DNA from 3 places in the Alteribacillus bidgolensis genome. Region 2 is predicted to be linked to each of the others. Evidence: predicted binding sites of a transcription regulator. Region 2 holds the regulator's gene; each other region holds the start of a gene.

Region 1 (2,274 bases), 770 kb from region 2:
TGGCAGCCCGGCAGCAAGTGCTCCTAACAAACTTGCTCCCCCAGCAGTCGCAAGCAGTGTTAATAGGATTTCCTTTGCATACAAGTTACCAAAAAGACGCATACCCAATGTTAGTGTATTTGTAAATTCCTCTAATACCTTCAACGGGAAAAGGTAAGGTATAGGCTTGAAGAAACCTTTTCCGTATTCCTTGGCACCCTTTATCTTGATTCCATAATAATGAGTCAGCACAATTACCATTACGGCAAAAGTCATTGTAATGACAGGATCTGCTGTCGGAGACTTCCACCAAAGTTCATGTGTTTCATGGTTAACAATCATAAAAGGTATACCGAGCATGTTCGAGATGAAAATCCAAAGGAATATGGTAATGCCAAGACCAAAGAATCTTTCACCTGTTTTCCAGTCCATTGCACTGTTGATCGTGTTTTTCACAAAGTCTATGATCCATTCAAATCCGTTTTGCATGCCAGAAGGCTTCATTTTCAAGCTTCTTGCACTAAAAAAACCGATGCAAAACACAATAAGAGCCGAAATAGTCAACATGATAATATTCGACAAATTAATATGAAACCCCGAGATTCCAAACAGATCATAAACTATCGGCGCATGATGGTCCACTCTTCTTCACCCCTTTACAAATAATCTGTCAGCTGCTGTTCTTCTCTGCCTCCTTGCTTGTCCTGTTACGATGTTGAGTGTTTGGTTTGAAACAAGGATGAAATAAATATAATAATATAAGGAGTCACGATTCCAGCAACAAGTCCTAAAATGTGAAAGTGCTCAGGAAAACGAATAAAAAGAACTGCAGCTAGTGCACCTGCCGCAAATCTTGACAGCATCCCGAATGTAAACTTTCTCTTCTGATTTCCTGCCGCCTCATCAAACTTTTTCACTTCCCGGTACATACTCCAAAGATTAAAAAGTCCAATAAGTGCTCCGATTCCCAGGCTGAAAAAGATCTTATCAAAAGGCATCACTGCCCACCCAAAGGCATACATGAGCATTGCAGCTAAAGTAAATTGAACATAACGTTTGACATTTCCCTCGAAGCTCTTCACTATTGATCGTCTCCCAAATATTTTCCAAGCAGACGGACTAGTCCGTACACTCCAGCGGCAATTCCGACAAGCAGGCCGACAATCAAAAATAAAGGCTCCGTTTCAAACCGGCCATCTAACCATCTTCCACTGAAAACACCGATCAAAACAGGACCTACCAGATACGATAACACAGCTGAGGTTATAGCCATTGTCTGAAACGATTTTGGAGGTTTTTTCTCGTTCGTCATGTCCGCCTCCATTTATAATGTATTGGGTGTGGTATAAAAGGTACCAAGATGCCGTACGATGAAGCTATGGCAGAAAATATCACTTGGACTGTTTTAAAGAAGGAATAAATGCTTCATAGTCCATAAACGAAATTTCAGAATGTTCGGCTGCATTAAATATGTAAACCCTCTCACATTCCCTTTGTAATCGTACAATAGCCAACCTTCAATGTCAATGTGTTAAATAAGAAAAACTCCCTGTCATATAAGGCTTTCCAGCTTTTTTAAATTATGACTATTGAGTGACAATTTCGATATCCCCAATTTTTTTTGAACCTGTATACAAAATAGGTTAAATCCGGTTCGTTTTTACGATTTTTTTAATGCTTGTATTCAACGACTTTTCGTTTCTTTTGCAGCGTTTTTGCATTTCAAGCTTTTTATTCAGATCTTCCTTACATCGGTTTTTACCCTTTGTTAGATTTTTTCGATTTTTGCCTGTTTCCACCATTAGAAAAACTCTGCTTGCCGCTGAAAAGAAAGAGCCGTTACAACAAACAGCTCTTTTTTTAACGCTTTGATCGTTTTTCATCTATCATTTTCTGTTCTAAACGGATGATCGTTTCTAAAACTTCTTCTTTATCTCCAGCTCTTGCATAAACTACGGCTCTGTATTTTCCCTCAGGGACGGAAATGTCTTTAGCAGATAATTTTTGTTCATATAACCCTGGTTTTATATTTGTGTCTTTATCAAGTACGCCGGCAAATGCATAAGTGTCCAGGTCATATAACGCTATTTCTAATTCTTCTGCCCCGCCTGGCATATATACTTCATACTGATATCCCTTATTTGTTCCAAAAGGTTGTAAATCAAAAGCTCCTATGCGCGGGTAATCGGGTTCGTTGATAAATAATAAATAAGGCAATCGAATTTCTTCATTACCGCCTTCTACTGTCAATACGCCATCGAGTTGATCATAGTCAATGGCTCCCGCCTCTATTTC
Region 2 (2,274 bases):
ATGGGAGACAATTTCCGGCGGTGTGATGAAACCAGCTAATATCAACAATGCAAAATAAGCAAATTTCCTGACTTTTCGCAGCCATGCTGGTGTCACCAATCCCAATCGCGTCAGAAACATAACGACGACCGGAAGTTGAAACAAAAACCCAAATGGAATGGTAAGCTGAAACAAAAAAGCAAAATAATCATTAACACCGTACTGTTCGGTCAAATTAAGCCTATCAGATAGGTTGCTTAAAAAGTGAATGACATTTGGAAACAGAATAAAATAAGCAAAAGCCAACCCGCCAAAAAACAGTATTGTTGCTATCGGAATGTAAGCAAGCGTCACTTTCTTTTCTTTTTCTAATAACCCAGGTGCCACAAAAGCCCAGAGTTGATACAAAAGTAAAGGAAAAATTAAAATTAATCCAATAAAAAAAGAAAAATTCATATACAGCTTCAGAGAATCCGTTAATTTAAACACATTCATCGGAAAGCTTTCTGCTTCCGGTATATTTTGCAAATAAGTAATAAGCACCGGAGAAAGAAACAGACCAAAAATCATGGCAGCAAGAAAAAAACCTCCCACGATTAATATCCTTTTGCGTAATTCTCCAATGTGCTCATAAATGGACATATCGTTCTGAGCCATGATGTACCCGTCCTATTCCTTACTTGTCTCCACTCGAATTTTGTTTGTTTTTATTTTTGGAATCATCGTCGTCATCTGCAAGTCCTTTGGTAGCATGTTTAAATTCTCGCAGCGTATTACCTGCTGCTCGTCCAAGCTCCGGCAATTTTTTTGGACCAAAAATAAGAAGTGCCACCAGCACAATTAATGCAATACTCCCTGGACCTAAAGGCATGTGAGCCACCTCCATCTAAAATAATATACCTCTAACTTAAAGGATAGTTTTTCAAAAAATATACAAGCGTTTGTAATTCAACAGACAAATCAATATGATGTACTCTTATATGATCCGGAACAGTTATGCGTGCAGGAGTAAAATTTAATATTCCTTTTATCCCTGCTTCCACAAGCGTATCTGCTGTCTGCTGTGCAACTGCAGCAGGTACAGTTAATATAGCAACAGAAGCGTCATTCTTTTCTTTCACCTGTTTGATGTTATCTAAATGATATATTTCTACACCGCTAATCTCTTCGCCGATAATGTCTTTTCTTACGTCAAAAGCGGATACTATCTGTGTGTTATCACTTTTTGAAAAATTATATTTAAGCAAAGCAGTTCCCAAATTACCGACACCAACCAGAAAGACTTTCGTCACTTCGTCCTGATCGAGTGTCTTTCGAAAAAAAGACAGCAAATAATCTACATTATATCCATATCCTTTTTTTCCTAAAGCTCCGAAGTAAGAAAAATCGCGGCGGATCGTAGCCGAGTCTACTTTAACTGCTTCACTAAGCTCTGTGGAGGATACGCGTTGTTTACCGGATGCATGTAAATTTTCTAAAAACCTGTAATAAAGCGGCAATCGTTTCGCAGTTGCCTGTGGTATTTTTTGTTGATCTATGTTCATAGCAGCCTCCAACAAGTTCTTCATTGTTCATCATCTTAAGTATATCACCTGCAACGACGAAGAAGTAATGTAATGCTTAGCTAAAGGGGTTGGACCTGCTTTTGCTTCTTTCCTATTGTACACTAATAATTGCTCGAATGTAATAGGGAGATCTATATTGAATGTATTGTTCACTTTTCTGCCATAGGAAATAATCATTCCTTTAACAGCCTATCATCGCGTTTTTATTAAATTTAAGATAGACTTGATATAGATAAACCTTAATAATAAAGGATGAACTTATATGATAGTTCTTCAATGTTCTAATATAACCAAATCATATGGTGCAGAAACTATTTTAGATAGTGTAAAACTTGAAATAAAATCTAATGAAAGGGTTGCCCTTGTCGGGCGTAATGGAGCCGGAAAATCTACCCTTCTTAAAATAATGGCCGGAAAGCTTTCTAACGATTCAGGAGAGATTATTACTCCAAAAGGTCTCCGGCTTGGCTACCTTGATCAGCACAGCGGTCTCCAATCTGATCGTTCCATTTGGGATGAAATGCTTACTGTATTTACAGAAGTTAAAAAAATGGAGCAGAATTTACGTCAATTAGAAGAAAAAATGGCTGACCCTTCTGTTTATAGTGATGAAACAGCTTATGAGAAAATACTAGCAGAATACGATGTGCTCCAGCATTCTTTTAGAGAAAAAGGCGGATATCAATATGAAGCTGATATCCGCAGTGTTCTCTCAGGGTTGAAATTTGGA
Region 3 (2,274 bases), 410 kb from region 2:
AACCGATGCAACAATCAAGTAGCCATATAAGAAAAACCATAAGACGCTGATCCCAATAATTTCATAACTCATGTCCGCTCACCTCGATCTTCTACTCCTCTTTGCTCCAGTTCATGTGCAGCTGGGTTGTTATTAAACATTTTCTTAAGAACAATGGAGCAAGACAAACCGAGGATGGCATAAAGGCCGATAAACAGATAAAGCATAGCATCCACGTGATCAGATGTCGTTGCCCCTTCAGGAGTACGCATAATCCCATATAGAATCCAAGGCTGACGCCCGATTTCAGCAAACACCCAGCCAAGTTCAATCGCTAATATGGAAAGCGGTCCACCGGCAACAATGCTCCACAAAAGAACCTTACTATGCATAAGCTGCTGCTTTTTCCAGCTTAGGAGCAGGTATATCATCGAGACAAAGGCAAGATACATTCCTATGAAAACCATCCCATCGAAAAAATAATGAACGATAAGAGGCGGGGTATCTTCATCTGGAAATTGGTCCAGCCCAATTACTTCTGCTCCAGGAGTGCCATGTGCAAGAATACTTAATGCATATGGGATTTCCATTGCATACTTAATCTCTCCGTCATTTTCTAAATAACCTCCGAGAACAAGCGGGGCTTCTTCTTCTGTCTCAAAATGCCATTCAGCTGCTGCTAATTTTTCCGGCTGGTACTCAGCCAAGTATTTTCCGGAAAGGTCGCCAATAACCACGGTAGCAATTGAAAACACAAAGGCAGACATCATTGTTAAATGAAGAGCTTTTTTATGGTAAACATGTCTATCGCCTTTTAAGATCTTAAATGCCCCAATCATGCCAAGAACAAAAGCAGAAGTTAAGTAACAAGTGATAATGACGTGAGCTGTCTTTGTCGGGGTAGCCGGATTAAACATGGCTGCAATCGGATCAATGTCTGTAATTACACCATTCACCAGTTCAAAGCCTTGCGGTGCGTTCATAAAGGAATTAACCGTCGTTATAAAAAAAGCGGAAAAAGATGCGCCAATGACGACAGGAATAATCAACAAAAAGTGTTTCATTCTGCTTTTGAACCGGTCCCAAGTATATAAGTAGATCCCTAAAAAGATAGCTTCAAAGAAAAATGCAAAGACTTCCATAAACAATGGCAGCGAAATCGTCTGACCGGCAAGCTGCATAAAGTTAGGCCATAGTAAACTTAACTGCAGCCCAATTGCTGTACCTGTCACTACGCCTACTGCTACAGTCACGACAAATCCTCTGGCCCACCGGCGGGCAAGAAGACGGTAGTGCGGGTCATTTTTACGAATTCCCATCCATTCTGCTAGTGCAATCATTAAAGGTATGCCGACGCCGATTGTAGCAAATATAATGTGAAAACCGAGTGTAAGTCCTGTTAATATCCTGCTGTACACTGCTGGATCATATTCCATAAACATTAGGCATTCTCCCTTCACGAATGCAGTATATATATACTACCCGTGTTTTGCTTACAATAAAATAGAGTCCTTATGTGAAATATATCACAAACTGAAAGGTGTGAAAATAAAAAGGGGTGAGCATTTAATGAACGTTTATCGATTCACGAAACAGGACAAAAGAGACAATTCTCGTTTACTTTCTGATATGATAAGATATAGTGGTATTATTGTGTACAAAAACATCTATTTTTCATTTAATACTACATAAGAAGCTTTAAAAGAATAGGAGCGTTAATGTTGTGAACATCGATATAGACGGGGTGAAGGTAAATTACCATGTCTCCGGAGAAGGAGCAAGCGTGGTGCTTTTGCATGGATGGGGCGCTAATATTCAAGCTTTTGCCCCTGTTCATCAATCGTTAGAAAAACATTTTAAAGTATGGACGATTGACTTTCCGGGATTTGGGGAAAGTGAAGAACCACCCGAACCTTGGACGGTAGGGGATTATACAGAAATGCTTGGAAAGTTTCTGAGCAAATTAGAAATTGATCAACCCATTCTTGTTGGACATTCGTTTGGAGGCAGAGTCTCTATAAAATATGCTTCTTCGCACACTGTTCGAAAAGTGGTGTTAGTGGACAGTGCCGGGATTAAACCAAAACGAAAGTTGAAATATTACGTAAAAGTATATACCTATAAAGCTTTTAAAAAACTGTTGAAGCTGCCAATTATTAATAGGTACGAAGAAGAGATTTTAACAAAAGTTAAAGGGAAATTAGGTTCAGCAGATTATAAAAATGTCTCGGGTACGATGCAGCAGACAATGGTAAGGGTAGTAAATGAAGATTTACGCCACCATCTTCCTCATAT

Evidence for each region. The regulator Rex, encoded in region 2, represses fermentation and respiration genes when NADH is low (regulators of the CRP and FNR family bind a similar motif). The targets are predictions, from matches to a motif close to TTGTGAAATATTTCACAA.
Region 1: the regulator Rex is predicted to act here: its motif matches at 1,450-1,467, upstream of CEF16_RS15250 (AtpZ/AtpI family protein).
Region 3: the regulator Rex is predicted to act here: its motif matches at 1,494-1,511, upstream of CEF16_RS17080 (cytochrome ubiquinol oxidase subunit I).

Annotation. Positions count from the first base shown of each region.
Region 1 covers NZ_KZ614149.1:3,086,492-3,088,765, forward strand. The annotation lists gene atpB (F0F1 ATP synthase subunit A) at 1-621, opposite strand, end outside; gene CEF16_RS15245 (ATP synthase subunit I) at 687-1,061, opposite strand; gene CEF16_RS15250 (AtpZ/AtpI family protein) at 1,061-1,291, opposite strand; gene CEF16_RS24935 (S8 family serine peptidase) at 1,840-2,274, opposite strand, start outside.
Region 2 covers NZ_KZ614149.1:3,854,691-3,856,964, reverse strand. The annotation lists gene tatC (twin-arginine translocase subunit TatC) at 1-636, opposite strand, end outside; gene CEF16_RS19195 (twin-arginine translocase TatA/TatE family subunit) at 656-850, opposite strand; gene CEF16_RS19190 (redox-sensing transcriptional repressor Rex) at 882-1,523, opposite strand; gene CEF16_RS19185 (ABC-F family ATP-binding cassette domain-containing protein) at 1,807-2,274, shown strand, end outside.
Region 3 covers NZ_KZ614149.1:3,442,272-3,444,545, forward strand. The annotation lists gene CEF16_RS17075 (cytochrome d ubiquinol oxidase subunit II) at 1-72, opposite strand, end outside; gene CEF16_RS17080 (cytochrome ubiquinol oxidase subunit I) at 69-1,421, opposite strand; gene CEF16_RS17085 (alpha/beta fold hydrolase) at 1,703-2,274, shown strand, end outside.